4 regions of the Pradoshia sp. Z4_20 genome follow, and region 4 is predicted to be linked to each of the others. Evidence: riboswitches for the same ligand, from Rfam matches in the RefSeq annotation. Region 4 holds a riboswitch; each other region holds the start of a gene.
What was found. Region 4 has a riboswitch for cobalamin ahead of AC4BHP_RS16365 (FecCD family ABC transporter permease). Riboswitches for the same ligand answer to the same signal wherever they lie in the genome.
Positions count from the first base shown of each region.

Region 1: another riboswitch for cobalamin. It lies ahead of AC4BHP_RS06450 (ABC transporter substrate-binding protein); the one in region 4 lies ahead of AC4BHP_RS16365 (FecCD family ABC transporter permease).
Region 2: another riboswitch for cobalamin. It lies ahead of AC4BHP_RS11470 (ABC transporter substrate-binding protein); the one in region 4 lies ahead of AC4BHP_RS16365 (FecCD family ABC transporter permease).
Region 3: another riboswitch for cobalamin. It lies ahead of AC4BHP_RS05280 (anaerobic ribonucleoside triphosphate reductase); the one in region 4 lies ahead of AC4BHP_RS16365 (FecCD family ABC transporter permease).

Region 1 is NZ_JBZAJD010000002.1:94,821-102,694, forward strand. It holds gene AC4BHP_RS06430 (hypothetical protein) at 89-514, opposite strand; gene AC4BHP_RS06435 (hypothetical protein) at 785-1,312, opposite strand; gene AC4BHP_RS06440 (ABC transporter ATP-binding protein) at 1,407-2,204, opposite strand; gene AC4BHP_RS06445 (FecCD family ABC transporter permease) at 2,206-3,237, opposite strand; gene AC4BHP_RS06450 (ABC transporter substrate-binding protein) at 3,239-4,210, opposite strand; cobalamin riboswitch at 4,403-4,582, opposite strand; gene AC4BHP_RS06455 (amidase) at 4,727-6,223, opposite strand; gene murG (undecaprenyldiphospho-muramoylpentapeptide beta-N-acetylglucosaminyltransferase) at 6,318-7,385, opposite strand; gene AC4BHP_RS06465 (histidine phosphatase family protein) at 7,516-7,874, opposite strand, start outside.
Region 2 is NZ_JBZAJD010000004.1:15,879-23,752, forward strand. It holds gene AC4BHP_RS11455 (acyl-CoA dehydrogenase family protein) at 1-570, opposite strand, end outside; gene AC4BHP_RS11460 (acyl-CoA dehydrogenase family protein) at 530-1,702, opposite strand; gene AC4BHP_RS11465 (TetR/AcrR family transcriptional regulator) at 1,732-2,343, opposite strand; gene AC4BHP_RS11470 (ABC transporter substrate-binding protein) at 2,496-3,461, opposite strand; cobalamin riboswitch at 3,572-3,765, opposite strand; gene AC4BHP_RS11475 (DUF6509 family protein) at 3,792-4,094, opposite strand; gene AC4BHP_RS11480 (polysaccharide deacetylase family protein) at 4,245-4,934, shown strand; gene AC4BHP_RS11485 (antibiotic biosynthesis monooxygenase family protein) at 5,041-5,373, opposite strand; gene AC4BHP_RS11490 (siderophore ABC transporter substrate-binding protein) at 5,435-6,469, opposite strand; gene AC4BHP_RS11495 (iron ABC transporter ATP-binding protein) at 6,843-7,607, opposite strand; gene AC4BHP_RS11500 (iron chelate uptake ABC transporter family permease subunit) at 7,604-7,874, opposite strand, start outside.
Region 3 is NZ_JBZAJD010000001.1:1,096,130-1,104,003, forward strand. It holds gene AC4BHP_RS05260 (DNA topoisomerase III) at 1-1,809, shown strand, start outside; gene AC4BHP_RS05265 (manganese-dependent inorganic pyrophosphatase) at 1,900-2,826, shown strand; gene AC4BHP_RS05270 (YueI family protein) at 3,206-3,661, shown strand; gene AC4BHP_RS05275 (DEAD/DEAH box helicase) at 3,827-6,067, shown strand; cobalamin riboswitch at 6,154-6,335, shown strand; gene AC4BHP_RS05280 (anaerobic ribonucleoside triphosphate reductase) at 6,467-7,874, shown strand, end outside.
Region 4 is NZ_JBZAJD010000009.1:30,729-38,602, forward strand. It holds gene asnB (asparagine synthase (glutamine-hydrolyzing)) at 1-868, shown strand, start outside; gene AC4BHP_RS16340 (C39 family peptidase) at 865-1,716, opposite strand; gene AC4BHP_RS16345 (gamma carbonic anhydrase) at 1,820-2,350, opposite strand; gene AC4BHP_RS16350 (alpha/beta hydrolase) at 2,461-3,264, shown strand; gene AC4BHP_RS16355 (tetraprenyl-beta-curcumene synthase family protein) at 3,287-4,369, shown strand; gene AC4BHP_RS16360 (LLM class flavin-dependent oxidoreductase) at 4,397-5,398, shown strand; cobalamin riboswitch at 5,447-5,592, shown strand; gene AC4BHP_RS16365 (FecCD family ABC transporter permease) at 5,771-6,823, shown strand; gene AC4BHP_RS16370 (ABC transporter ATP-binding protein) at 6,817-7,608, shown strand; gene mnmM (tRNA 5-(aminomethyl)-2-thiouridylate-methyltransferase MnmM) at 7,650-7,874, opposite strand, start outside.

The DNA of each region.
Region 1 (7,874 bases), on a different contig from region 4:
AGTATCTCTGTTTATAATAGCTGCTGCGTATAATCTTTTTGGTCCAAAAAAAGGATTTCCGCACTTTTACGGAAATCCTCGCTCTTCTTTATAATGATAATGTTAACTTGATTGTCCCATCATTCATCTCATACGATTTAATTTTTCCAACAGGTATCTTTTTGACGATATCCCAGGAATTAAAATCCATTTTAATCGTCTGATTTGTGTAATTTGAAAATGGCGGACTGTTAAAAATTTTAATTTCATCTATCTTTATATCAATCGGCTTCATACTCTCAATTTCAAAAATAATCACTCTTTTTTCCATATGAATTGGTTTCAGGCTTATCATATATGAAACATTTTTATCTGTTTTACCTCGAATGTTCAAATGGCCTGTTGTTATTTCTACTTTTATATCTTTTTGGCCAGACTGTCTTTTTATTAGTTGTTCTAACATTACTGGCTTAATAGGAACGGTCACTCCATTTTTACTTATTTCGTTAAATTTCTGTTTAAATTTATACAGCACGGTGGCAACACTCCTAAAGTATTTAGTTACCGGTTTAATTAAACTCAAATTTTACTTCTGCTTGTTTCTTTTAATATAACTTAATCGTAACATGGCTAGAATTACATTCCCTACTAATATGTCCTCTTTTCATCCATAAAAAAGCACGATTCTTTCTTTGGTTATGAAAGAATCGTGCTTTTCTTTTTATCAAATCATACATTCTCTCTTCATTAAAAATGGATAACAAGATCTATCTAACTCTATTATTTTAGATGTAGGCTTAAACATTCATTTCTTTTTCACAGCATATGATTTACTGACAAAAGGAATTTCCTGTATGCCGTTCACCTGATTTACATAAACAGCCATCACAAAACAAACATTTGCGAGCAATCCTAGGAAATCAAATAAGATGTCTAGCACTTCTCGCTCTTCACTAACTTTATGCAGGGCACGATAGGATTTCTTGGCCTCACTGCGTACGACATGAAGTGCGCATGCAGCGTTGCTTCCTTGCGGTAATACGAATTGTTTTACCTTTTCCCCTGTTTTCTCAACATAAAAATCATATCTATCACTCAACCACTGTAAATCTGCTTCAGTTATCGCCAATTTTCCGCGCACAGAACCGTTCACATGATAGCATAGCGCTTGAACCTTACGAAGGTCATCAATGACTGCTTGCTCTTTCTCAGTCAATAACGGGAAAACAGCTCCAAGCCTTGTGGTTAAACTATCAGTGCGAATCTCATAATCAACTAAACAGCTTTTTTCTCTCATGAATGGATAACTGGAGTAGCGCCAGTCTTTTTTCAAGGTTCATTCCTCCTTATTTAAAACTTAGGTTTTAGTATGAAATAATGGTAACTCCGCGACGCCTTCACATAGAAGGCCATCGCACATGAATTCTTCATGCCTCCCCTTTTATATCTATGGCATAAGGAATCATCTGCCTTTTTCCAAAATAGGAATCATTGTATGTATACGTATGAGTTTTAAAAATACGCATCAAGTTAAGATCCGTAATGACTTGTTCGGGTTCCCCTGCTGCAACGAGTTCTCCATTTCCCATAAGTATGAGTCGATCACAATAGCGAGTGGCTAAATTAATATCATGGATGGCCGCGAAGACAGCCTTTCCCTCTTTTACAAGCTCCCGGATGACCTCGGCAATTTGGACCTGATGATAAATATCCAGATCTGAAGTTGGCTCATCCAACAAAATAACCTCAGAATTCTGAGTGATGGCTTTAGCTAAGAAAACAAGCTGACGTTCTCCTCCTGAAAGGGATGTGATATAACGGTCTCTTAAATGATAAATTCCTGTTTGTTTCATCGCTTTCTCTGCCAATTGATTATCATCTTTTTGTGAGAATTGCCATTTCTTCCGATGCGGATGCCTTCCCATAAGTACTACCTGACTCACTGTAAATTCATAGTCAAGGACCGTGCTTTGTGGCATATAGGTGATTGCTTTGGCCACTTCAAGAGTAGTCATCTCAGAGAGAGCATGATTCTTAAAGGCTATTGACCCTGCAGGTGGCTTTAGCAATCCTGCCATTAAGCGCAGTAAAGTAGATTTTCCGGTACCGTTCGGACCAATCAAGCAGGTAAATTGGTTAGTTTCCAAAGAGATATCCATTGCTTTTAAAATCACCTGTTTGCCACGGCTAAAGCTGAGTTTCTCCGCATTCAAAATAGCTGTCATCTCAGATTTCCCCCTTCTTTTTATTTTTTAAAATTAAATAAAGGAAAAACGGAGCGCCAAAAAAAGCTGTAATAATACCGATTTGAATCTCAGCAGGCCTAATGGCCAAACGGGATATTAAGTCAGCAAGAATCAAGAAACTCGCTCCCCCTAAGACACTAGCCAGTAGTAAATTTCGATGCGAGGGCCCAATGATCATACGGATCATATGAGGGACAATCAGACCAACAAAACCGATGGCTCCCGTTAATGAGACACTCATTCCAGTTACTAATGAAGCAGTAATTAACAATAGATTACGGGTGCGCTGAACGGAAATCCCCATATTCTGGGCCTGCTCTTCACCCAGCAGAAAGATATCTAAGTCGTTGGCATGGTACAAAAAGACACAAATCGAAAATAAAACAGGAACAGTTAATATTTGTACATGACTCCAATCACGCCCGTTTAAGTTCCCCATCATCCATTGGACAATCTGCTGCATCACTCCTGCATTCGAAAAAGAGATTAGCAGAGAGGTACAGGCTGATAAAAAAGAACTAATCGCAATACCCGTCAGCAGCAATGTCAGTACTGAGGTCCTTCCTTGATTGGTCGCAATCATATAAATTGCAAACAAAGTCAATGCAGCCAGGATAAAGCCCATTAATGGGACGAAAAGAGAATGGATCGCGGCCAAACCAAAATAGATGGCCAGTACACCTCCGAATGCTCCACCTGATGAAACACCAATTATGCCGGGGTCAGCCATCGGGTTGCGAAACACACTTTGCATCACGACTCCCGATATTGCCAAGGCTGCCCCGACTAATCCAGCCACAACAACCCGCCCCAGGCGAATCTGCACAAGGATTGTTTCATACATTGGGTTATAGTCAAACTCTATAAATGGAAGCAGTGAGAGTAATACTTTCACAGTTTCCGTAAATGGAACGATGACCCCGCCATACATGGTTGCTAAAAGTAACGATACGAGCAAGGAACAAATCAGGATTCCAAAAATAAGAACCTGTTTAGACTGTTTACAAACCATATTATTCTCCATATAAAACTTGATAAATATCTTCTGCTCCCTCAATCACAAAATGGGAAGCCGTTGTTAAATTTGCGCTTTCTATCACATGCACTTCATTATTCTTAAAGGCTTTAAGATTTTTAAGTGCCGGATCCTTTTGCCATTCCTCGACGAATGTTGCTTTTGAACCGTCATACTGCCAATCGCTTGTAATAATCACATCTGGATTTATCTCAACTAATTTTTCCTTTGAAAGATTTGGATAATCAGGATACTCTTCACCGGTAATGCCCGCTTCTGTAATGGCATTTATCCCGCCTGCTAAGGTGATGATTTCTCCTATTGTAGTATTCTCAGTAACTGAAGAATTTTGCTGTGTCCAGTAAACCACTCGTTTTTTATCTGTTTGTGCTTTTGCTTTCGTTTGTAAATCTGACATCCTCTTTTTGACATCAGCTATGATTTCTTCTGCTTTATCTTCCTCGCCAACAATGGTACCAACCTCCATTAGACCATCCAATACACCTGATATAGAGGAATCATCTTTAAGTTGGTAGGTGGTGATGTCTGCAGCATCAATTTGTTTAAGAACCTCAGGATCTACATAGGAAGGAATCAGCACTAAATCAGGCTGAAGTGACAGCACCAATTCAGATGTGACTGATTCAATTTTTGTATCAATTCCATCTGTTAGATCTGCTACATTCGAAATCCCTGAGTCTGTAGACATTTTCGTTACCGCGGCAATCCGCTCCTCATCAACCAAAGGCAATAAATATTCATCAATAGCCAATGTGGTCGAAACAATCCTTGAAGGTTTTTCTTTAAGGGTCACCTCTTCCCCACGACCGTCTGTTAAGGTTTTCGGATACTCACTTGTTTCCTGGTTTGTTTCTTTTTCCTGGTTGTTTACTGTCTCATCATTTCCGCATGCAAACAATGCAAAAACGGATAAGAACACCAAAAGTGATAAGCTTGCAATCTTTTTCATCTCACTATTCTCCCTTTTTCAAAATTTATTTATATTTAGCGAATTTACGCTGAAATATTAAACATAAAAAAGCCTGTCTTCCCGATTAAGGAAAACAGGCTTGATTCATGCACAGACAAAAAAACGCTGTCAAAATCAGCGCAAAGACACAATCATCTCTACGTTCGCCATCCCTTTTCCCACCGAAAAGTAAGCAATACACATTCATAAGCAGGTTTCCTGACTCTGAGCTTCACTTTACTCTCACACCTTCCCTCTTTTAAAGGTGGTCACGTGATTTCATCAGCTCTTACAGTAGCGGGGGCTGTTCCAGATTTACACTGGATTCCCTTTTACCTCACAAAAGTGAGCACTTATGATTGTTTTAAATTTTCGTACTATTAATATATCATGTTGAAAATGTAAACGGAAGATATTTTTGATATATAGGAATTCACATAAATTTAAACAAGTGAAATGACTGTTCTAATTGACCAACTGAATTACACGCATCTTCTAGTCGATCTATCACTTTTATCACCATCCAATATATGGATTCCCTTTCTGTCCAACCCATATATCGGATTGCTCTAACAACGCTCCTATTTTAAGAAGCCAATCTTCCCTTCCCTTTGGAGCCATCAATTGCACTCCAAGGGGTAAGCCAGAATCTGTCATATGAACAGGCAAGCTAATCGCAGGCTGTCCGATGATGTTCGCCAACTGTGTAAAAGGCGTATACGTTAAACTTGGTTTAAACATTTCATAGACCATTGCTAACTGTTCAGAGGGTTTTAGTTCATTTACTTTCAATAACTGCAAGCTCTGTTCATCCGTATGCGTCAATTCGCCCACCTTTGGAGCTGAGAAAGCTGTTGCCGGCGTCAAATACAAATCATAATCCTCATTGAACCTGGCCATTTGTGCAGCTGCCGTATCCCATTCAGCTAAACTGCGTGTAAATTGAACAGCTGATACATTCTGCCCGGCAGTTCTGAGTACCCATGTGACTATCTCTATATCATTAACGGTAATCGGCCGTCCAATGGCTTCCTCAATGGACAGTATATCTGCTGCCATTTCTCCGCTATTCATAATATAGTAATTTTCCATAAGGCGGATTCCATCTACCCCATTATCACATTCTTCAACGGTGAACCCTGCCTGTTCCAGCCATTTGACTGTCTTATGTACCGCTTCTACAGCTTCTTCACTAACGGGTGTTCCCACCGGAGACTTTGTGGAAAAAGCAATTTTAAACCTTTCTTTCAATGGATTCGAAAGCTCCTTCAAATAGCTCCCATTATATAAAGGTACCTGAAAGGCAGTATCCGGCTGAATGATTTGCAAGGCATCCAGCATAGCTGCACTATCACGAACCGTTTTGGTTAAGGCAAAATCTACCGCAGCTCCATGCCATTGGCGGCCCACACCTGGACCAACGGGTGTCCTTCCCCTTGTTGGCTTCAAGCCTACTAATCCAGTGAATGATGCCGGTATACGAATAGAGCCGCCGCCATCACTGGCACCGCTAATTGGGACCATACCTGAAGTTATACTGGCTGATGCTCCGCCGCTTGATCCACCCGATGAATGCTGCAGGTTCCATGGATTACGTGTCGCTCCATATACAGCTGGCTCAGTAATATTTTTCAGACCAAACTCCGGAGAACTCGTCTGTCCAATAATGACAAATCCTGCCTCACGAATTTTTTTCACAAAATTAGAATCCCGTTTAGCAATCCGATTTACATGTAATTTTGAACCCGCTGTAATCGGTTCGCCTTTAATAGATTGTGATAAGTCTTTTAATAAGATAGGTACTCCTGCAAAAGGTCCGTATATAGATTCAGACTTTCCAGTTTCCATCATTGCCTTTTCGAATCTAGTTCGAACAACTGCATTTGTTTTAGGATTTAGTTCATTTATTTGTTCAAATGCGTCCTCTATTAATTCTATTGCGGATACTTGTTTTTCCTTTACAAGCTTCGCTAACCCAAGTCCATCATATTGGGTATAACATTTAAGATTCATTGCTCCGACACTCCTACTTTTTGGCTACAAATCCTGTTTAGTGTTCTGTTTTAATGCTTTTTTCGTATATAGAATAATACTTATCATTTCAACATTAAATTTTATAGGTATCAATCAATTCATACAAGCGTTCCAGTCCATCTTCTTCCTCAAAATTGTTCATTTTATCGATAATCATCTGTTTGTTTTTAAATATAGTTTCTACCTTATCAGCTAACGTGTTTAACGAAAGCTCATCCTCTTCAATAACATAGGCAAAACCCTGCTTTTTAAATGATTCAGCATTCATGATTTGATCGCCTCTGCTGGCTTTCCTTGATAACGGGATTAAGACCATTGGAATTTTTAAACTTAAAAATTCAAAAATGGAATTTGAACCGGCCCTTGAAACAGCCACAGCTGTCATAGCCAATATATCTGCCAAGCCTTGGTTAATATATTCAAACTGAGCATATCCATCACGATGTAGGGTGGAATCTACCTTTCCTTTTCCGCATAAATGAATGACATTAAAGGTTTTGAGCAATCGATCCAAGTCCTTACGCACAGCCTTATTCACTGCTTCAGAACCCTGACTGCCTCCCATGATCAATAATCCAGGTTTCCTTGTATTAAATTGGCATATTTTCATTCCAATCGATGGGTCACCCTGACGCAGTTCATCTCTTACGATGGGCCCTAAGAAAAAAGACTTTTCTGCAGGAATATGATTTTTAGCCTCCGGAAAGGTATAACAAATTTTTTGAACAAAAGGCAATGATAGCTTATTGGCCAACCCTGGTGTAATGTCTGACTCATGCGAAATGATCGGTACTTTTCTACTCGCCGCAGCAAGAATGACAGGAACGGAAACAAAGCCACCTTTTGAAAAGATTATGGACGGCTGTAATCGCTTAATAATCTTTCTTGATTGCATAAAGCCTTTCAAAATATTAAAAGGGTCTTTTACATTTTTTATATCCATATATCTGCGAAGTTTACCTGTGGATATTGGAAAATAAGTGACACGATCAAACTCCTTTATCAAAGAGACTTCAATTCCCTCTTTAGATCCTATATAGTAAATCTCCCAATCCCTTTCAATCAAATAGGGAATGAGCGCCAAATTGACAGCAACATGCCCAGTTGATCCCCCACCTGTTAAAATGATTCTTTTTTTCATTTTATAAACCTCCGACAAATTTAAACGAGTCATGGAAAGTAACCATTAATATGTATGCTAAGACATGAAATCTAAATTTTATTCTCTCCTATTCACCTTGCTAATCAAAAACGGAGATGTCATCAGTGACTTACTTCCACACCCTTGTGATATTGCTTTGATCCTCATCTATCTTTAAACAATACACATCCGGATTAGTCAGACCCAACCAAGTTTCGTAACCAAAGGATTCATCCAGATGATTTAGGATTAAAGTCAGTAAGTTACCATGTGTTACGATTAATATATTGAGATTCTCGCTATCCAATGCCTCCTTTATTACAGTAAAACCTCTTTTAGCAGCCTCATTGCTGGATTCTCCTCCGGCTAATTTAACATCACGTTCCAAAAACGATTGGTATAATCTATTTTTCCAATCAGGTAAATCATGTCCAGATAAGATCCGTTCCTTTAAACGATCATCATATTCGAGCTGTATATTCTTTTCTT
Region 2 (7,874 bases), on a different contig from region 4:
TAAATTGCGGTCTACCGTAGCAAATACAACAACCCAGGAAGCTCTTTTGCCATTTGTAATAAATATCTTCTGCCCGTTTATCACATAACCGCCGTCCACTTTAACAGCTGTCGTCTGTAAACCGGATACATCAGAACCTGCCTCTGGTTCAGTCAAAGCATATGCTCCCCACTTCGGTTTCTCATCTCTGGAGAAAATGGATAAAAAACGTTCCTTTTGTTCCGGTGTGCCGCTATGCTGAACAGGCGGACCTCCAAGCCCTGGCCCGGGTAGTGTCAAGGCAATCGCGCAATCTCCCCAGCCTAATTCCTCAGAGGCAATGACTCCCAATCGATTTCCTTGGCGCTCCTTCGCTTTTTTTAAATCTTTTTTCTTTTTATCATCATTGGACTCTCCAAAAGAAGACATGCTTAAAGAAATTCCGAGTTGATTTACTTTATCCAGCCAATCATCCGGTACTTTCTTTAATTGATCGGCAATCATGGATACCGGTCGCATTTCATTTTCAGCAAACCAATGGACCACTTCCTTAACTTGACTTTGATGTGGCGTCAACTCGTATGTGATCATTACTCATCCCCCTCTCCTTACCATACATGATCCAGTTTCCTGCCCTGATTTCTAAATCGCCCTCTTGTTCAAACCAACCGACTTGTGCCTGAGCGTCCCTCATCCACTTCTCAACAGGATGGTCCTGAACATATCCATGCCCACCAAGGAGCTGTACAGCTGAATCTGTTACATATCGAAGCGATTGATGGGCTTTTTTAAGTGCCTGGATACTGTGGAAAACAGCATCAGTTTCACCTTCATCAATTTGTTTTGCCGTATATAAAACAAGATGCCTTGCTGCACCCGTCTGGATAGCCATTTGTGCAAGGTTAAAAGAAACACCCTGGAATTTTGCGATTTCTACCCCAAACGCTTTTCTCTGGGAGGTATATTCAACTGTGTAATCAAGGGCAGCTGCCATAACACCAATTTCTTTTGCAGCCTCTAACGTACGTACACGGCTCAATGATTGATCCATCCAAGTTTCAGCTTCGGCACCACTAGCCAAAATATTGTTTTTGGAAACGCTTACTTCTTTAAGCTGAATTCTCGAAAAGCCGGCACTCAATAGCCCCAAGCGATAATCACCGTCAAGCACTCTCCAAGAATGATTATTGTCTTGATCTATCCAGAACAACACCGCTTCACCATTAGTAGCAGTTCCTGCAATTAATAGATATTCAGCCTTTCTGGCATTTTTCAGCGGACTCGTTTCTCCATCAATGATGTATCCATTGTCTATTTTTTTAATTTGGAGTTTATGTTGATTGGGATAAACAAAGGCGACTGTTGGGCAAATTCCCGTTTCACACTGAGTTTGATAAAAAGAAAATGCGTTATGATCCTCTTTTAGTCGAATAAACGATGCTCCCTCCCCGGCTCCTGGAAGCCCCTGAATAGTATCAAGGTCACCATAAGCAAGCGCCTCAACAATCTGTACCTGGGAAACGAGCGGCAATTCCAGGCCACCGTATGATTCAGGCAGTTCCAAATTTAATAATCCAAGGTCACTCAACTTTCTGACCACGTCCTCACTTACACCCTGATTTTTTTCCGTTTGCCTGGCATAGGGACGGATCTTTTGAATTGCAAAATCCTTTGCTACATCAACAAATGCCTTTTCTTCCTCACTTGGTAAAAAAGAAACCAACTTTCTCCCTCCTTCATATCAATAGTTTATTAATTTGAGAGACTGCTAAATGAGCGCATGACCAATCGGTTTAATAATCTAGCAAGATATTCTACATCTGTCTTTTGGTGATTTGGTTCCCGGAATTTTTGAATGACGACCTCATTGATTGCTCCAACCATTGCCTGAGAGATGATCCTAACTTCCTGTTCATTCACATTCTCCGGAAACTCCTGGTAAGCAAAAAAAAAGATAAGATCTGCGAAACTTTTAAGTGCTTCTCGTCTGACCAGTTCTACTTCGAAAGAAACTCCGACTGATTCGAGTAAAATAAAATTGGCAACAGCCTTATTGGAAAAGCAAATTTCCAAATAGCGAAGAATTCCGGCATATGCTTTATAACCAATGCGTGGTTCCCGTAAAGCTGCAAGCTTAATCTCTTCTGCAACTTCTCCAATCAAACTTTCACAAAGTGCAACAATCAAAGTCTCTTTATTGCCGAATTGTTGGTAGAACGTTGTTTTCGAGACATGTGCATACTCAACTATGTCCAGAACTGATGTATTCTTGTAACCTCTTGTAGTGAATAATTGCAGGGCTGCATATAGCATTTTATCTCTTGCTTCGGTCGGCAGGTCATTTACATATAACATTCTTATCATTCCAATCCCATGTGTGAGTACGAATACGTATTGGTATCATCATACCTACACAAAAGGGAAATTTCAACAAAATTGTTAGAAAATTTAATTTATTTTCTTCAACAAAAAAAGAGCCTCCCAAAGTAAAATGGGCGGCTCTTAAATGAAAATGTTTATTTAAATATTTCAGGATAGATTTTTTCAGCTATCAATTGCAAGCCTTCTGTTAAACGTGGTCCCGGTCTTGACACTGTGTCATTATCTACATCATAAACCTGCTTATTTTGAACGGCAGGTACCTCGGACCAAGCTTTTCTTCCATATACCTTTTCTTCTGGATTTTCAATATAATAGCCATATGTAGTAAGAATAACATCAGGATTGCGATCAATGACTTGTTCTTCATTCATTGTTACCCAACCCTCTTGATCAGCGGCAATATTCTCTGCCTGAATGATATCAAGCATTTCGTCTATATAGGTTCCGTTAGCCGCTGTATATAAATCCGGTGAGGAAGATACTTCAATCCAAACCTTCTTCTTATCTTTTATAGCACTTGCTTTCTCTTTAATTTCTGCTACTTCTTTTTTCATATCCGAAATAATTTCATCAGCTTTGTCTGATGTTCCGGTTGCTTTAGCAATCAATTCAATTGTTCCATATGCACCATCAAACGAATTGGCGTCAGGTACGATAATAACATCAATACCAGCTGTCTGGAATTGTTTAATGGTATCCTTAGCATTATTAAAATGACTGGCAGAAAGCAATAAAAGATCCGGATTTAATTCCAACACTTTTTCAATATTGATTTCTAACCCGCCGACCTTAGGTTTGTCAGCAGCTTCTGTAGGAAAATTACAATAATCTGATACACCAATGATTTTCTCTCCAAGACCTAGTGCATAGGCCGTTTCAGTATTGCTTGGCAGCAAGGATACGATCGTGTCCGGCTTTTCCTCAATCTTGATGCTTTCTCCGGATCCATCCCTTACCTCAACAGGAAAGGCTGTGGACGTTGATTCAGAAACCTCTTTCTTCTGGTTTGAGTCATCTTCAGTTGACGAACACCCAAACATTAACATAGATAGCGTAAGCATTAGCATAAATAAAAATAAATAGTTTTGCTTTTTTAGCATAGTTATTCCCCTTTCCAACATAATAAAAAAGCCTTAGCTCGAAAAAAGCTAAGGCGAAAATCCACATTATAATAACAGGATTGGACGCCTACTTTTCCCTCCGAAAAATAGTACATACAAAAGAAAGAGCAGGTCTCCTGGCTGACGCATCAATTTACTCTGATTTACCTTCCCATGCTCTAAACAAAGAGCCGGTGGTTTACAAATCATTTCATCCGCGTATACAGTAGCGGGGGCTGCACCGGATTTGCACCGGTTTCCCTATTATCCTAATAAATAAGGCACTCTTACACTATTCAATATTTATATTTTTTATATAATCAGCTATCTTCATTCTTCTTCATATTCAACATCAGTATGTTCCCTGCAAAATTGTAAAACCATCGATAATTCATCTTCCTCAAGCTCAAAATCCAAAATACTTTGTGTTTCACTTTCTATAAACTCATATTTTGAAATTTGGTCCTGATTTTCATCCATTACATATATAACACGCAACAGAAGACCCTTATCGGTATATAGTTCATCTTCCTCGGGAACGGAAATCTCCAGTACATATTCGAACCTTTCTCCAGAAAGGATACCAAACGGGTCTTCCAGTTTCTCAACTGTATAACTTTGTATCTCGATCATCTTTATCAACCTTTCTAAAATGCTTATGTCTATTATACATGTTCAATCTCTTTATTAAACATTTTACCCAATTATTCAACTCCGTTTAGGAATATTTTTTAACAAGAATCAAAAACTATATTAAAATCACTTAATCCATAGGAGTTTATTATGCGTACTCTATCTGTTCTCACATTGCTCATTATCCAGCTTCTTATTCCATCTGAAACATTTGCAAAGACAGCCTACCTCAGTTTTGATGATGGTCCCTCAAACATCACACAGGAAATCCTCGATATCCTCAAAGTTCAGGATGTTAAGGCAACCTTTTTTGTAACGGGAACAGCCAGCCCGGGACATATGTATTTATATAAAGATATCGTAAAAAATGGACACGCTCTTGGACTGCATTCCTATTCTCATAATTATTCCAAAATCTATCGATCCAAGGATACTTTTTTTAAAGACATTACTCAACTGGAAGAATTTTTGGAAAGGGAAGTAGGCGTAAGCCCGAAAATCCTACGATTCCCCGGCGGCTCCAATAACTATGTCGCAAAACAATATGCCGGGACTGATTTAATGGATCAATTAAAGACTGAGGTAATAAAAAGAGGATATAAATATTATGATTGGAACTGCGATGCTAACGATGGATTAAATCCTCCAATTCCAGAAAAAAAATTACTTAAATTAATTATGCAAGGGGTAGGTGAAAAAGAAAATCTCTATATCCTCCTGCATGATTTTAACGGCAATACAACAATCGTGGATGGGCTTCCGGAAATCATTCGCCGTCTGAAACATAAAGGATACACCTTTAAAATAATGGATGAGTCCACACCAACTTTTGAATTTTAAAAATGATAAACAATTGCTGGCCATCATTCTGTAACGCTTCTTTTCTAACTTGAAATAAGGTTTACATTATAAAACAAACGCCCTTATTTAGGGGCGTTTTGTTTTTTTATTCGACTACAATGTAATTGCCATGTTCCATATTGATTACGTATTCCGGCTTTGGAGGCTTACCTCCGTGCTCCTTGATTTTCGCTTTATGACCAGCGATATGCTCAGGACTCTTTTCCCATGCTTTCCATGCTTCCTCTGATTCCCAGCGGATAATCATGACAACTTCTTCTTCCCCACGCGTTGTTTTTTTCACTAACAACTCCCGACTTATAAAGCCTTCACGCTGCTCAATTAACGACGGACCTTGATCTGGCTTCTTTTTGAAGCGTTCCAATACCTTGCCTGAATTGCCCTCTGTCACTATCCATTTACGAATTTGAACAAACATACCTAATCGCTCCTTATTAAAGGAGCATGCCCCACTTGAGACATGCTCCTTGTTATGAAGATTATTTTAATTCATTTAAGATTTCATCTAATTTTTCTGCTTCAGTCGTTACACCGTTACTTGAGAAGTACCAGTTAACACCGTCTAAGTAGACAATTTTGCCTTCTTTGTAAGCACTAGTTTTTTTGATAATATCATTTTCAATATCTTTTTTAATTGTTTCTACATCAGAAGCAGTACGGTCGATAATTAACAATACTTCTGGATCAACAGAAAGGATTGACTCATAAGAGAAATCAGAACCGTGGGAAGATGCTTCGATATCAGTTGTTGCTGGCTTGAAGCCAAAGTCATTATATACATATGCGAAACGTGAATCTTCACCATTGTCGAAACCGGAGATTTTCTTGTCATTGTACATCGCTACCAATGCATTTTCATAACCAGCAGCTTTTTCTTTTACTGCATCAACTTTTTCTTGTAATGAAGCTTTCAATTCTTTGCCTTTTTCTTCTTTATCAAAGATTTGAGCTGCTAAATCAACTGTTTCATATACAGCCTCTATGTAATTATCATTGTCAGAACCAATGAAAATAACGTTAGGTGTGATTTCTTTTAATTGTTCATAAAATGGTGTTTGACGACCAGAGATGAAAATAACATCCGGCTCAGCAGCTGCTACTGCTTCAAAATCGATTTGCTTTAGTGTACCAACATCGGCAACACCCTCAGCAACATATTTTTCTTTTAAATGCGCTGGCATATTTCCTTTACCGCCACCAGCAGCTACGCCTACGATTCCTTCAACACCTAATGCATCAAGTGTATCTAAAAAGCCATAATCAAGAGCTACAATGCGTTCTGGCATTTTATCTAATTTTACTTCTTCAAAAGTAGTTGTTTTACCTTCTTCGTCTTCACGAGAATCGGTTAAGGAAGATACTGTCATTGGGAATTTAGAACTTTCAGTAGTTCCTTTTTCTTCTGTTTGTTTTGTCTCAGAAGAGTCCCCTGTTGTTGACTCATCGCCTGTATTACAAGCTGTCAGCGCTAATGTTAACGCCGCCATAGCAGTTAAAATTTTCCACTTCTTCATTCTTCGTTCTCCCCCTAAATATGTACTTCAATTGAAAACGATTATCATTTTCAATCGACATTCTCATTCTAAATGAGAATCACAAAATATGTCAACACTTTTGAAGTGTTTGATAATAATTTTATTATTTCATCTGATCCAACGAGAATTAGACATAGATGACTACGTATTCTTCTCGTGATTTTCTCCCCTTAAAAAGTTAAATATCAGATAAAAAATCCTTATCGAAAGAAATACTTAACAAAAAAAAGACTCCAAAATAAAATCTATTTTAGAGTCCTCATGGAAACTTAAGTGTATGACCCTTAACTTGAACAAGATTTTGCTGCTGTCAATTGTTCCAAAAATATAAGGCCAGAATCTATTTTAGAATCTAATGTGAATTAAAGTATACACATATACGACATCCATCTTGCTCTTGTACAGGAATATGCATGTCATATACATCACGCAAGGATTCTGAGTTAATAATCTCATGCGCTGGACCGTCCTTTATCAGACGCCCATCCTTTAACGCCACTATGCGATCAGAGTATACAGAAGCAAAGTTGATATCATGCAAGACAATTACAACCGTTTTCCCTAACTCATCTACCAGCTTGCGCAGTATTTTCATAATTTGCACAGAGTGTTTCATATCCAGATTGTTTAATGGCTCATCTAATAAAATATAATCCGTATCTTGTGCAATAACCATTGAAATAAAGGCACGTTGTTTTTGACCGCCTGATAACTCATCCAACAGCTTATCCTGCATATCTGTTAAATTTAAATACTCCAGTGCTTGGTCTACAATTCGTTCATCATCTGCATTCAGCCGCCCTTTTGAATATGGATAGCGTCCAAAAGAAACAAGCTCGCGTACGGTTAAACGAATATTCAAGTGATTGGTCTGCCTTAAAATAGCCACCCGCTTTGCAAAAGCATCTGATTTCATTTTCTTAACGTCAGTTTGATCTAAAAATACTTCACCTGTATCAGCATCTAAGAGACGGCTCACCATTGATAATAACGTTGATTTACCAGCGCCATTTGGACCAATAAAAGAAGTGATAGCTCTTGGTTGGATTTGCAATGTTACATTTTCAATAACAGATTTTTTCCCAAAGCTTTTAGAAAGCCCTTTAATATCAATCATCCTGCTTTCCTACTTTCCCTTAGTAATAAGTAAATAAAGTAAATCCCACCGACAAAGTTAATAACGACACTAATCGTTGTATTCAAATGGAAAACATGCTGAACAAGAAATTGTCCTCCGACAAGCGCAATAATACTGATCAAGCTTGCCCCAATGATTAATATCGAATGCTTATATGTAGCCAAATATTGATAGGCTAAATTCGCCACAATTAATCCTAAAAATGTTACAGGTCCAACCAGTGCGGTAGAAGTAGCGATTAAAATA
Region 3 (7,874 bases), on a different contig from region 4:
CGCAATATTATTGCGGTGAGCGGCGTTCGTAAACCGATGAAGCGTTTATGGATCTCTTCTTTAACGAAAAAATCCATATTAGAAGGATTTAACAGCCTCCGTGACAGCCAGGAAACCATACCTCTCTATCATGAAGCCTATACAAGATCGTGTGCAGATTGGCTTGTTGGCATGAATGCATCAAGAGCCTATTCCTTGCTGCTTAAACAAAAAGGGATGAATGATGTATTCTCTGCAGGAAGAGTACAGACACCTACACTAGCTTTAATAGTGAAACGGGAATTGGAGATTGAAAAATTTGAATCTAAGCCATTTTGGGAAGTCATTGCTACGTTTGATATAAATGGGCAGACTTATGAAGGAAAATGGGAAAAGGATCAGGAGTCCAGACTGGATAAGCAGGAGATGGCTCAAAATATTGCAGCTTTTTGTAAAAATAAAGATGCGAAAATTATAGAAATGAAGACGGAGCGTAAAGAATTCCAGCCGCCCTTATTATTTAATTTATCGGCCTTACAGGCAACCGCCAATAAAATGTATAAGTACTCACCAAAACAAACGCTGGATATCACGCAAAAACTGTATCAAAAGGGAATTGTCTCTTATCCGCGGAGTGATTCAAACTACGTGACTAAAGGAGAGGCGGAAACATTCCCGGAGATCCTATCGAAACTTGCTCAGTTCGAGAAATATAAATCATTCATACCCGTTCCAAACGAATCCATTATCAATAACTCTAGGTTTGTTAATGAAAAGAAAGTATCGGATCACTATGCGATTATTCCTACTGAACAGGTGACGAATCCAGCCAAGCTTTCAGGAGAAGAAAGGAATATCTATGATTTAATTGTGCGTCGTTTGATTGCTGCTCACTATGAATCAGCCATATTTGACTATACAACCCTCATAACATTAGTTGATGGAAGAGCAGAGTTCATTTCAAAAGGAAAGCAGCAAATACGAGAAGGCTGGCGACAAATTATTTTCCAGCAAGAAAAGGATGAAGATACCATCCTTCCGAATGTCCAAAAAGATGATGAAGGTAAAGTGAAAAGCGTTAAAGTAAAAGAAGGAAAAACGCAACCGCCTAAACGATATACCGAGGGACAATTAATTACGTTAATGAAAACGGCCGGTAAGCATCTTGATAATGAAGAACTCGAAAAAGTGCTAATGAAATCAGAAGGACTGGGAACGGAGGCAACAAGAGCGGGAATTATTACGATGCTGAAGGATAGAAAATATATAGATGTTAAAAAGAATCAAGTATTTGCGACTGATAAAGCGAAAGTGTTGATCAGAGCGATAGGCGACGAGATATTGGCTTCACCTGAAATGACAGCTAAATGGGAGCAGCGCTTGGCCGAAATCGGGCAAGGGAAAGCATCAGCTGCTCAATTTATGGAGCAGACAAAGAAATTAACGGGGAAGATTATTGAGGATGCTGTAAAAGGCTTTGAAACCTGGGATTTTACAGGATTAAAGGTTGAAACGATTGAACGTACCTCTTCTAAGTTTACAACAGGGAAAAAGGTAGGCGCCTGTCCGCTGTGTAAAGGGGATATAGTCGATAAGGGTGAATTTTATGGATGTGCGAATTATAAGCAAAACCAGTGTAAATTTACATTTTCGAAAAAAATCCTTGGAAAAAAGATTTCCCAAACCAATATGCAGAAATTATTAAAAGATGGGAAAACCAATGTCATAAAAGGGTTTAAAAAAGGAGAAAAATCATTTGACGCGGCGATTGAATGGAAGGACGGTAAAATTAATTTCCTGTTTTCAAATGAAATTGCTCCAAAAACTTAAAAATTTTTGTGCATTCAGGTATAATGGTCGAAGAAGTTTCCATTTGCGCTGGTAAATGGAGTACATATTATATTAAGGGAGTTTTTGTAAATGAGTAAAGTATTGATTTTTGGACATAAAAATCCAGATACTGACACAATTTGTTCAGCAATCGCTTATGCTGAATTAAAAAAAGAGTTGGGTGTTGAAGCAGAACCGATTCGACTTGGTGCGATTAATGGTGAAACACAATATGCACTTGATACATTTAAAGTGGCAGCTCCCCGTTTGGTTGAGAAGGTTGCGGAAGAAACACAGGAAGTTATTCTTGTAGACCACAATGAAAGACAGCAAAGTGCGGATGATATCGATCAGGTTCGAGTATTAGAGGTTATTGATCACCACCGTATTGCAAATTTCGAAACAGCTGATCCATTGTATTACCGTGCTGAGCCGGTTGGATGTACAGCAACCATTTTAAATAAGCTATACAAAGAAAACGGAATTCAAATCAAAAAAGAAGTAGCTGGCTTAATGTTATCCGCTATTATTTCTGATTCTTTATTATTTAAATCTCCAACTTGCACAGAGCAAGATGTTGCTGCTGCAAAAGAATTGGCTGAAATAGCTGGTGTTAATGCAGAAGAATACGGATTGGAAATGTTAAAAGCTGGAGCAGATTTAAGCAAGAAAACTATTGCAGAATTAATTTCTTTGGATGCTAAAGAGTTCTCCATGGGCACATCAAAAGTGGAAATTGCACAAGTGAATGCAGTTGATACAAACGATGTAATGGCGAAGCAAGCTGAACTCGAAGCAGCTATGCAGGCAGCTATTAATGAAAAGGGTCTGGATTTATTCCTATTAGTTGTGACAGATATCTTAACAAATGATTCTGTTGCCCTTGCTATTGGTGATAAAGCTGCAGCTGTTGAAAAAGCTTTCCATGTAACATTGGTAAATAATACAGCTGTTCTAAAAGGGGTTGTTTCCCGTAAGAAACAGGTAGTTCCAGCATTAACAGAAGCATTATCGTAAATTTTACTTGCAAAATTTCTGGCATGATGTTATATTAATATATGCGATGAGCTGAATTGTGTAAGTCGAGCACATACCTTATGGTACACACTATGTGGAGTGTGGTGACTCGCCTCAATTTTTTCGAACAAGGCACCTGTTTTTAACAGGTGCCTTTTTATATATTCATATCCAGAGTGTCGATTGGACATATCAATAATGGTACACAAATAGCGAGCTTTAAAATACATAATGCAGGCAGATCAATCAAAAAATAGTAAAGATAATAATCAGGTTTTCCGAATAGGGAATCGTTGAGAAGGCATTTAACCAAACTAATACATAAGCTCAAGTTAAGAACGATTTACATATGTTAATTAGTATTCAAGGAGGAAATAAAATGAATAAGAAAACAGTAGATGATTACTTACAGGAAGGGATACATGGCGTTAAAGAAATAAAGCCTGCTGAACGGAAAGAATTTCTTGGGAGCTTACGTGAACGTGTGGTTGTCGCATTAACACAGGCTCAGGTTTTTCAAAAACAAATCCCACATGGATTTATTGACCTATTGAAAAAAAATAAGGGCGCTAAGCTTTATTTAAATGGCCACATTAATTATTCCCATCTATCGAAATTCGTTAAAGCAGCAGATGAACATGGGATTCAATTTAAAATCGTGACCAATAAAGACTATAATTCACCTAATGGTTTGGTATTGGCCTATGATCATGCAATTAATAACGATAACATTACATTAGAAGAACCGGCACAGGAAGAAACTAATACTGAGGAGACAGAAAAAAAGACAGGTTTTTTTGAATCACTTAAGCAACTCTTTACAAAAAAATCATAAACAAAATGTCATAACTGTGCACCCCTTAATACGAGAAACAATACGGTGTCTGGATGCATGTTTCGGTTAGGTGAGTATGTGCCATCGACTATTCTAGTTTTAGTTTGTATGGTATAGTTATCAAATTAGAGATAATTTAGGTTTATGATTTGAGGGGCACAAAGAATGAATTCAACACAAGAGTATATTGAAGAATGGCAGGAAGCACTTGAAGAAGAGATTCAGTATTTAAAAAAATATGGAAGTACCCGCTATCACCTGATGAATGGCAATAAGATTATGTCAGGTGATTCTTTTACGTACTATTTTGAGTCATCCAGTATTTTGCGTATACCTGTTGGAACGATTGCTAAGCTGGAATGGGGCGGGAGTCGGTTTGATGCCAGAATCCTATCCTCTGAGGGCAATAGTTTGCTTCTGTCTCTTGAACAATCAATAGGTGAATTGATTGAAGAGGCTACGATTTATCATGACCCATGGGAACTTTTAGATCAGCTGATTGAAAGACTGGATGATATCAGGAAAAGTAAGCGGAAAAGAAGTCGGGTTAAACGGATCATGGAGCCTTCCATGCCTGATAAACGAACGGACAAAACAAGTAAAAGCGCGGTACGCGAATTATATGCCAGATCAAAATATAACCCGGTCACATATGTTTGGGGACCGCCTGGTACAGGAAAAACGTATACTTTAGCACGAACGGCAGCCAATAAATATTTTAAAAAGAAACGTATATTAGTTCTCTCTCACAGTAATCAGGCTGTGGATGTCCTGCTTGCCGAAATTACGGCATTTGTTAAACGAGCGGATCGTTTTCATGAAGGAGATATTTTACGTTACGGCTCTCAAACTGGTGAGGGTCTTCTGATGCATGGGGATATATTGCCGGCTAAATTATTGGAAAGTCATGATGGACATTTAGTGAAGGAAAGGGATTCGATTAATGAAGAAAAGAAACTGCTAAAAAAAGATCTGTCTCTGTTTTTTAGCGTACGTGACTCGGAGCAGCTTCTTGACCTTGAAAAAAAACTGGGCAGAATCTTAGAGAAAATAAGGCAAAAAGAAATTCATTTAGTCAAAAATGCCTTCATTGTTGGGACTACCTTGGCGAAAGCAGCAATGGACCCGAGTATTTTTGAACAAGAGTATGATCTAGTTATCATTGATGAAGCCAGTATGGCCTTTATCCCGCAAATTGCCTTTGCCGGCGCACTTGCCAAGCGTTGTATTATTTGTGGGGATTTTAAGCAATTACCTCCTATTGCGGTTTCGAGGGGAGAGCTTGTAGACCGCTGGCTGAAGGAGGACATCTTCCATCGTGCCGGTGTAGCTGATATTGCACGTGGGGGAAAACTTCATACTCATTTGTTTTTATTAAAGGAACAGAGGAGAATGCATCCGGATATCTCCGCTTTTACGAACCAATATGTTTATAATTCACTGGTTGGCGATCATCCAAGTGTTCATATAAATAAAAAAGATATCGTTTCAAAGACACCTTTTGTAGATCGTGCTTCCGTACTGTTAAATACGAGCTTCACAGGGGAACACTGCTTTACGGGCACTTCCTCTGGTTCTAGAATGAATTTGATGAATCTATTGTTATCCTTTCAGGTTATTCATGAAGCCTACAGCAATGGGAGTAAATCAATCGGTTATGCAACCCCTTATCGTGCGCAGGCACAATTGATGGAAACATTAATTAAAGATCTATATGAGGAAGAGAACGGCCTGCATGATATATTGGCGGCCACTGTCCATCGTTTCCAGGGAAGTGAACGGGAAGTAATGGTATTTGATAGTGTTGATAGTTATCCGCAAAATCGGGCAGGGATGCTTTTAACGGGCAGGGAAAGTGAACGGCTGTTAAATGTTGCAATTACCAGAACAAAAGGGAAACTGATTCATGTCAGCGATGTGGAGTTTATAGAATCAAAAGTTTCGCATACAAAAACTCTTCATCAGCTCGTTCAATATCAAATGAAACGGAATCAAATGGTCAATATGGATCAAATAGGCAAATGGATTGCCAACCATCATCCAAAATTACAATGGATTTATGCAAGAAATTTGGAAGGGTTCTATCAGGATTTAAAAAAAGCCCAATCTTCCATTATCCTTTCCTTGCCAAATTCCAGTGTGTTATCATCGGATTTTGTTCAAAGAGTGAAGACGAGGAACTCAAGAACAAGACTGATGATGTATTCTCCAGATTCCCATTCCTATTTGGATCCGGATATCCATCTTCAGAATGGGCCAAGCTTCACATTTGTCATCCTTGACCAAAAAGTATTGTGGTTGGGGGTTCCTCTTGAAGCCAATAAACGTGTTCATCCGCCATACATTGGAATTCGATTGGAATCCGAAGCATTTATCAATCAATTTCTCCAGCAATTGCCTAAATAAATTGTCGGAATTTTAGTTGCTATTTTCACATATAAGATTTATAATTCTATATGTTGTTATTATTTTTAATTTAAAATACTATATATTGAGTTTAACGTGTTTAAGGTGTCGTATTACGACTTAATAGGGAATCCGGTTAAAATCCGGAACTGTACCCGCAACTGTATATGCTGATGAAATAAGTAAACCACTGTAGAGAAATCTATGGGAAGGACTTAGAGTAAAGTGAAGCATGAGTCAGGAGACCTGCCTTTTTCACTGGTTTGCCTTTATCGGGAGCAATGAGGGTGGAACGGATGAAATAGCATTTTTGGTCTTTCAATCTTGTTATTATTTCTTTTCCCATTGCTTATTTTAGGCAATGGGATTTTTTGCGTGGAGGGAAATATTATGAAGCCAATGGTTACTGAAAAGAGTAAATTGACAGAAACTCCAGTAGACGAATTATTAAAATCATTTGAAGAAATAGTTCATCTGAATAATTTGGAGTTGGTCAATGAAAATGCCAATATGAATGCCTCCTCTCCAATGGGACAAATGGGCAAGTTTGCGAGTGAAAGTGCTCGCTATTATGCAAAGGAGAATTTACTTTCTGATGAAGCAAGACATGCGTTTGATGAAAATCTCCTTTATCCGCATGATTTGGATTTTTATGCTACTGGTACTACAACTTGCTGCCAAATTCCGTTGGGGAATCTTCTTGAGAAAGGCTTTAATACGGGTCACGGTACCATGAGACCACCGCAGGATATTGGCAGTGCAATGGCGCTTGCTTCCATCATTATACAGGCTAATCAAAATATGCAGCATGGCGGCCAATCGTTTCCGATGTTTGATGCGGACCTAGCCCCCTATGTAAAGAAAACATTTAAAAAACATGTGAAACGTTTGAAGCAATATCCTTGTGAATGGAATGAGGAGTTGCTTCATCAAACAGCATGGAAGGAAACGGAGCGTTCCGTTTATCAGGCATGTGAAGCATTTATCCATAACTGTAATTCCATGCATTCACGCGGAGGCGGACAAGTTCCATTTGTATCCGTGAATTATGGAACGGATACAACCAAAGAGGGCAGAATGCTTGTTAGAAATCTTTTATTAGCTACAAACGCAGGTTTAGGTAATGGGGAAACTCCCATATTTCCAATCCAGATTTTCAAAGTGAAAACTGGTATTAATTTTGACGAGTCTGATCCAAACTATGACCTTTATCAATTAGCACTTGAAACAACTGCGGAAAGGCTGTTTCCGAATTTTAGTTTTATAGATAGTTACTTTAATTATCAGTATTATGATGGAACACATCATTCCGAGGTTGCGTATATGGGATGCCGCACAAGGGTTATGGGAAATCGTCATGGGATAGAAAACAGCATAGGCCGAGGCAATTTATCCTTTACGTCTATTAACCTCGTAAAACTGGCGCTGCAATCTAATTCGATTGAACAATTTTACGTAAAACTAAATGAAATTTGTAATATTGCCATCAGGCAGTTATTTGATCGGTATGAATATCAGGCAAAAAAGAAAGTGAGCCAATTTTCATTTTTGTATACACAAGGTGTTTGGAGAGGCAGTAAAAAGGCGAAGGAAGAACAATTAGTAGGCGAGCTGTTAAAACAGGGGACCCTATCAATTGGCTTTATCGGTTTAGCGGAATGTGTTAAAGCCTTGACTGGCTATCATCATGGGGAGAATGAGGAAGCATACGACTTGGCTTATGAAATTGTATCATTTATGAGAAAGAAAGCAGATAACGCGGCAGAAGAGTTTAATATGAACTTTTCCTTAATCGCTACCCCTGCAG
Region 4 (7,874 bases):
ATATTTCGTGGCAAGGGAAGCGCAAAAGCATGTAACGGTTGTTCTGTCAGGTGAAGGAGCGGATGAATTATTCGGAGGATACAATATTTACCGTGAGCCTCAATCCTTAGCCATGTTTAATAAAATTCCTGTACTTATGAAAAGAGCGCTAAAAAGAATTGCTGCCATGATGCCTGAAGGTGTAAAAGGCAAAAGTTTTATAGAGCGCGGCTGTACGCCGATTGAAGAACGCTATCTTGGAAATGCCAAGATGTTTATGGAGGAAGAGAAGGGGCAATTATTCAAATTATATAAATCAAAGCTGGATTATACTGCGATAACACATCCGTTCTACGCAGAAACACCCGAATATGATGATGTGAGCAGAATGCAGTATATTGATATTCATACATGGCTGCGCGGAGATATATTAGTAAAAGCTGATAAGATGACGATGGCACATTCTCTTGAGCTTCGAGTGCCATTCCTTGATAAAAAAGTATTTGAGGTGGCATCCGGAATTCCAACTGATTTAAAAACTGCTCATGGAACGACCAAATATATACTTAGAAAAGCTGCAGAGGGAATCATTCCTGACCATGTATTAAATCGTAAGAAACTTGGTTTTCCAGTCCCTATCCGTCATTGGTTAAAAAATGAAATGTATGAATGGGCGATTACAATAATAAAAGAAAGCCAAACAGATCATTTGCTGGATAAGCAAGTCATTATGAATCTGTTCAATAATCATGTTACAGGTAAAGCGGATAATAGCCGTAAACTATGGACTGTATTGGTATTTATGATATGGTACTCTGTATATGTCGAAGAAAAATATCCTTTCCAGGCATTAGCTGAAAAGGATATGATAAGTGACCCAATCCATTAATCTTTATAGGTTATAGCCTGTTTTCCCATTTGCACCCACGCTTTTTCAAAATCAGCGGAGGGTGCTTTTTTATTTTTAATTCCTGTTAAGGGATCGTTAAAATAAATATAATGCTGATCATATCCCGTCACTACGACAGAATGCTCCTTATAAGTAATCGATATTTTCCCATTTGGTGTTTTCCAAGTATGGAAATAGGATGGATCCAGTTTTTCATAGGCTGTATTTATGATAACCCAGACTGGCCGATTGGTTGAGAGATACTTTTTGATTTGGTTGAAATCTCCATTGGTAAAATCGATTATTTTGCCAGGCATATAATGCTCAGCAAGTTTTTTTATAGGCTTATGATACACTCCGAGGCCAGGTTTATTAGTTGAATACATATCTCCAATAAATCCATCATTAGGATCACCGTAATGGATTTCACCATTTATTTTTTTTATTTTAGCTGGATTTTTTTTTATTTGCTGGGCAAGTTTTAATTTATCAGCATCCAATCCGGAATATTGAAGAAGCATAGCCAGGCTGGTTACTTCACATCCTCTTGGGAGCTCGGGCTGCTGTTTAACGATCGGCACATCAAGAAGTACTTTATCTTTGGCAGGAGGTTTTGCAGGTCGATTATCTTTGGTAATAGAAGTTGTTAAGCTTACTGACTTATCAATCATATTATTAATTTGATGAGCAAAGGAGTAATTTGAGTTATAGACCTTCCAGCCTGTATACAGGAAAGTGCCTATCAAAGAGATAACAATCAAAATAGATAGTGGCTGATATTGACGCCATAGGACCAAAATGATTGAAATGATACTAAATAACATGAAAATCAAAATGAAAGTATTCATAATCCTACTCCTGAAATTGATTTTAAAAAGGTGTATCATTTATAGCTAAATAATAAAGGGAATGGGTATACAATAAAGAGTATACCCTAATGAGGAATGATAATTAGTTATTCTCTTTTAAAGGTTGTATACTTGAATAATAGCGTGCTTTTTCTGCGTATTCCTTATTTATTCTTTCCATGTCTTTACGATCATCATCTGTTAATTCACGAATTACTTTAGCAGGTCTGCCGAAAGCGAGTGTGTTTGGTGGGATTTTTTTACCTTGAGATACTAAACTGCCTGCACCGATGAAGGCACCTTCTCCTATTTCAGCTCCGTCAAGAATAATGGAGCCCATCCCAATCAAAGCATTTTTCTTCACATGGCAACTATGGAGAATGACTTGATGGCCTATCGTTACATTATCTTCCAGTACTAATGGGTTGTTGGGACTTTGATGGAGGACTGAGTTATCTTGAATATTAACATTTTTACCGATAATCACAGGAGCGACATCACCTCTAATGACTGTGTTAAACCAAACACTTGAATTTTCACCGATTGTGACATCACCACTGATAACTACATGATCCGCTAAATAAGCAGTTTGATCGATGGAAGGAATTTTATCTATATATTGATATAATTTCATTACAAAACCTCCGTTTTCTACTGTAAAATAGATAGTTAATAAAAGTGTACATATAAAGCGGTACAGTGTAAATAAAATAAAGCTAAACATCATACAGGAGGAGTTCATCTATGAAAAAGTGGGAAGCTGAGGGGAAAGCCTATGGTGTAATCGTGATTGTTCACGGCGCCATGGAGCATTCAGGCAGATATAAATGGTTAATTGAAAGATGGCTATCAGAAGGGTATCACGTAATTATTGGAGATTTGCCAGGTCAGGGAATGACTTCACGTGCAAATCGAGGGCATATTGATTCATTTGAGGATTATATTGATGAGGTTGATTCATGGGTGAACGAGGCTTATACATTTGGTTTGCCTGTATTCATGCTGGGTCATAGCATGGGAGGACTCATCATCATTAACATGCTTCAACTTAAAGAATATAATTTAGCGGGTATTATCCTATCTTCACCATGCTTTGGAACATTAATTCATCCTCCAAAATTACTTGAATCCATGTCAAAGGTTTTAAATCTTGTTTATCCTACATATAAAAAACCTTCAGGATTAACGGTTGAAATGGCAACGAGAAATCCAGAAGTTATTGAATTTGATTTGAACGATTCACTCTACATCACAAGTGTATCAGTCAGATGGTATCGTGAATTAATTTCAGCTATGAAGGATGCCTTTGATTTTGATGAGGATTTCCCGGATATTCCTGTTCTTGTTATGCAGGCAGGGGACGACAAAATAGTGGACAAGGCTATGGTTAGAGAATGGTTTAACTACTTTCCGGCATCCGAAAAGCATTATAAAGAATGGCCTAAGCTGTATCATGAAATATTTAATGAGCCAGAGAGAGAAGATGTATTTCTATATGCAAAGAGCTTTATTGAAGCGAGATTGCGCAATATAGGGTATATCGTTTAAGGGGTTAGGAGATGGGACACAAATGAAATTACCCACTAGTGATATCAGCTTAGTAAAGAATGTATACAGAAATGTATTTCCAGTTGTTCATCGGGAACTCGCGAGTTGGCAGGCAAAGGCAGAAAAAATCCCTAATGAAGAGCTGCGTACACAGGCCTTATCCAGTATTGCCCACAAAACTTTTCATTGCGAGGGTGGTTCTATATTAGCTCTCGCAGCAGGTGAAAAAAAAGATGATGTCATTCGATTTATTGTTGCGTATCAAACAATCAGTGATTATCTTGATAATCTATGTGACCGCAGTACCTCACTTGATCCTAATGATTTTACGCTATTGCATCAATCTATGAAGGATGCTCTTAATCCGGAGGCCCTGACGAGAAATTATTATGAACTCAGAGAGGAGCAGGAAGATGGCGGGTATTTAGTCGAGTTAGTAAAAACCTGTCAATCTGTTCTTTCAAATATGGTGCATTATCAACATATCGAGCCTTTTTTGAAAAAGCTTTGCACCTTTTATTGTGATTTACAAATACATAAGCATGTTACGTGGGAAGAACGGGTACATAGATTAGAAACCTGGTTCAATGAAAATAAACAGCAGCTTCCAGAAGGTTTGTCATGGTATGAATTCAGTGCTTGTGCAGGATCTACTCTGGGCATCTTTTGTTTAGTTTCATATGCAGTGCGTGATAATTTTACTGAACATTTGGGGAAAGACATATATGAATCTTATTTTCCTTATGTGCAAGGATTGCATATTATGTTGGACTATTTTATTGATCAGGAGGAGGATCGCCAAGGCGACGATTTAAATTTCTGTTTTTATTACGAAACGGAAGAGCAACTGATTGATAGACTTTGTTATTTTGTTGAAAAAGCCAATTTAGATGTCACAAAAATACCGGACAGCAAGTTCCACAGCATGATTAACCAGGGATTATTGGGTATTTATCTAGCCGATTCCAAGGTGAAAGACCAGTTGTCGGTTAAGCAATATACTAAAAAAATGTTAAGCCTGGGTGGCCGTTCAGCGTATTTCTTTTATTGGAATAGTAAGCTGTATCATGCGTTTAAGAGAATGAAAAAGAATAGGCGAGTCTAGCATTCAATACTAAGGGGATGGAGCAAAATGGTGAAATTAAGTATTCTAGACCAGTCACCGCGCTCTGTTGGAGAGCCTTCAGAGCAGGCACTTGCTAATACGGTCAAACTGGCAAAATTGGCTGAGGAGTGGGGATACTCAAGATTTTGGGTCAGCGAGCATCATGATAGTCAAGGCTTGGCAGGATCTTCCCCTGAGATATTGGCAACATGGATTGCTGCTCAAACAGATAAAATAAGAGTTGGAACAGGCGGTGTTATGCTGCCTCACTACAGTGCTTATAAAGTAGCTGAAAACTTCAGAGTATTATCTGGTTTAGCTCCAGGAAGAATAGATTTGGGAATCGGCAGGGCTCCTGGAGGGATGCCAAGAGCAACGCGAGCGTTGCAGGAGGGGAGAGTACAGGAACTGCATCGTTTTCCTGACCAGGTAGATGAGTTATCCTGGTATCTCTATGATCAAATACCGGAATTGCATCCTCTATATGGGTTATCGGCGACACCTACCATTACATCTCCGCCGGAATTGTGGATGCTTGGATCTAGTTCATCTAGCGCAGCTCTTGCAGCTCATAAGGGTATACCCTATAATTTTGCTTTGTTTATTAACAGTGAATATGCTGAAGAAAATATGAAGCATTACCATGAAGCATTTCGACCTACAGAGTTAGTACAGAATCCATCAGGTATGGTTACTGTATTTACAGTTTGTGCGGAATCGGACGAAGAGGCAGAATATCTGGCTGGTTCATTGGATTTATCGATGCTGTTTCTTTCACAGGGAATTATAAGAGAGGGAACACCTCACCCAAAAGAAATTCATGAAATGTCATTATCGCAGTTTGAGAAAGCTCGGATTGATTACAACAGAAGCAAGATGATTATCGGTTCTCCTAAAATGATTGGAGAAAAAATTAGAGAGCTGAGTGAACGCTTCTTTACAGATGAAATTATGCTTGTGACAATCACCCATTCATACGAGGCTAAAGAAAACTCCTTCAGATTAATTGCCAAAGAACTGTTGAAATAATAGTGGATTTGCCATTAGTCAATCAATCTATTAGAATAAGAATAAAATCTAATAAATCACTTTAAAAGTGCCTCGGTACACGAGGGTAAAAGGGAAAACGGTTCAAATCCGTTGCAGCCCCCGCTACTGTACTTACTAAATCACAAGTCTGATTTAGTAAAAGCCAGGAAACCTGCTTTTAGAGTTTTAGTACTTATTTTTCGGAGGGAAAAGTAGGCTTATTGTATTCACAGGCGTGAAAAAGTGAATCCTTAGCTCAATACCATCCTGAGCTAAGGATTTTTTATGTGTTGTAGCTTATAATCTTGTTTTAAAGTGCATGAATAATCCGAGGTTCGCCGCCAGGAGTAAAGAGGAATTGAAGTATAAGTTATGAATAATAAAAATAGAACAACCGGTATTTATTTTGGGAGTATCCTGTTTTTGCTGCTCGCTGCGTTGCTCGGCCTGTTTATAGGCAGCGTGGACATGTCATTTAAAGATATTCTTGGGATTCTCTTGAAGAACGTGACCGGCCAGGAATCCTTCTATACCGGTCCAAAAAATATAGAAATGATTATTTGGAATATACGATTACCCCGGGTATTAATCGCTTTATTTGTGGGTGCCTCACTGGCACTTGCCGGTGCTGCCTTTCAGGGGCTTTTGCAAAATCCACTCGCTGATCCATATACTATTGGAATTTCTTCCGGTGCATCGGTTGGGGCAGTGATTGTTCTATTCTTTAATATCGAATTTGCTCTTTTTGGTCAGTTCACATTGCCGCTTGTTGCAATCGTGTTTAGTTTTATAACCTTGTTTATTGTATTTGGTATTACAAAGGCAGCTAGTGTTACCTATGCAAATGAGACCATTATTTTAGCCGGTATAATTATGAATTCATTCATTGGCGCTGTGGTCTCACTTATCATTGCGCTATCCTCAGGAGATCAAATGAGGGAAGTATTAAACTGGCTGATGGGCAGTGTGGCTATGAAAAATTGGGGACACGTCAGTATATTGATTCCCTTTTTTATTATAGGAGCTTCCATAATTTTATATCATTATCGTGAACTAAATGGGATGGCTCTTGGAGATCAATCCGCTCAATATAATGGTATCGATGTGAAACGAAAGAAAATAATCATTATTATCGGGGCTGGACTATTAACGGGTGCAGCAGTTGCCGTATCAGGAGCTATTGGCTTTGTTGGACTGGTTATTCCACATCTTGTTCGCCTTCTTGCTGGTGCTGATCATCGCCACTTACTGCCATTATCCATGATTATTGGAGGTGGATATCTCGTATTGGCTGACTTGATTGCACGTACGATTATCAACCCGCAGGAATTACCAATCGGTGTCATTACTGCCTTAATCGGTGCACCTGTATTTACAATCTTACTGATTAAAGAACGCATAAAAAGAAGGAATTTGACATGTTAACCGTAGGGAGCCTCAGTGCAGGCTATCATAAAAATAAGCAAGTGCTTCAGGACTTATCTATTAAGGTTGAGAGCGGAGAATTTTTTGCTCTTCTTGGTCCAAATGGAAGCGGTAAGACGACATTGATTAAAAGTATATTGGGAAAAATGGAATATAAAGAAGGGACTTCAATCATTAATGGGAAAAGGACCTCATCCTATAAAACCGGAGAATTGGCTAAAATTGCTGCCGTGTTAAGTCAGGAACATATGGTGGGTATAGATTTTACGGTGGAAGAAATCGTACTATTAGGCAGGTATCCTTATCAGGAGAAGGGATTTTTTAATCATTACCGTAGTGAGGATTACGCAATTGTTGATGAGTGTCTTGCTCAGACAAACACGCTGAAATTTAAGTATACATACTTTTCGTCATTAAGCGGAGGGGAAAAGCAACGTGTCCTTTTAGCAAAGGCTTTGGCCCAGCAGCCAAAGCTCCTGTTTCTCGATGAACCTACAAATCATCTGGATGTAAAGCATACAATCGAATTGTTAAATTTATTAAAGAGGCTCCAGCTTCAAAATGGGCTGACGATTGTCGCCATCCTCCATGATTTAAACATGGCAGCTTTATATGCAGATAGATGTGCTTTGCTTAAGGATGGAAGGAAGGTGGCGGAGGGTGGAATAGATTTACTTTATGATGAAACATTGCTTTCATCTGTATACGAGGTAGATTTGGTAAGTCGCCCTCATCCTATTACGGGAACACCGCAGATCTTTTTTACCCCTGAGAACTTTAAATGATTATATATAAAAAGTGTGAGCATCCATAAGCTCACACTTTTTTAACGTTTTTCGATAGCGATAATAAATGGCGGATTGTTTTTTTGATTCATAAATCGGTATTCCAGCACATGGGCCGTATCCTGTGGAAGCTCTGTAACGAATTTGATTAATTCGTCACGTTCAATGTCTCCGCCGGGATGACCGTGATAGATGACAAGAACTATGATGCCTTCAGGCTCCATAATTTTGAGTAATGACGTTACAGCCTGAATCGTAGTAGGAGC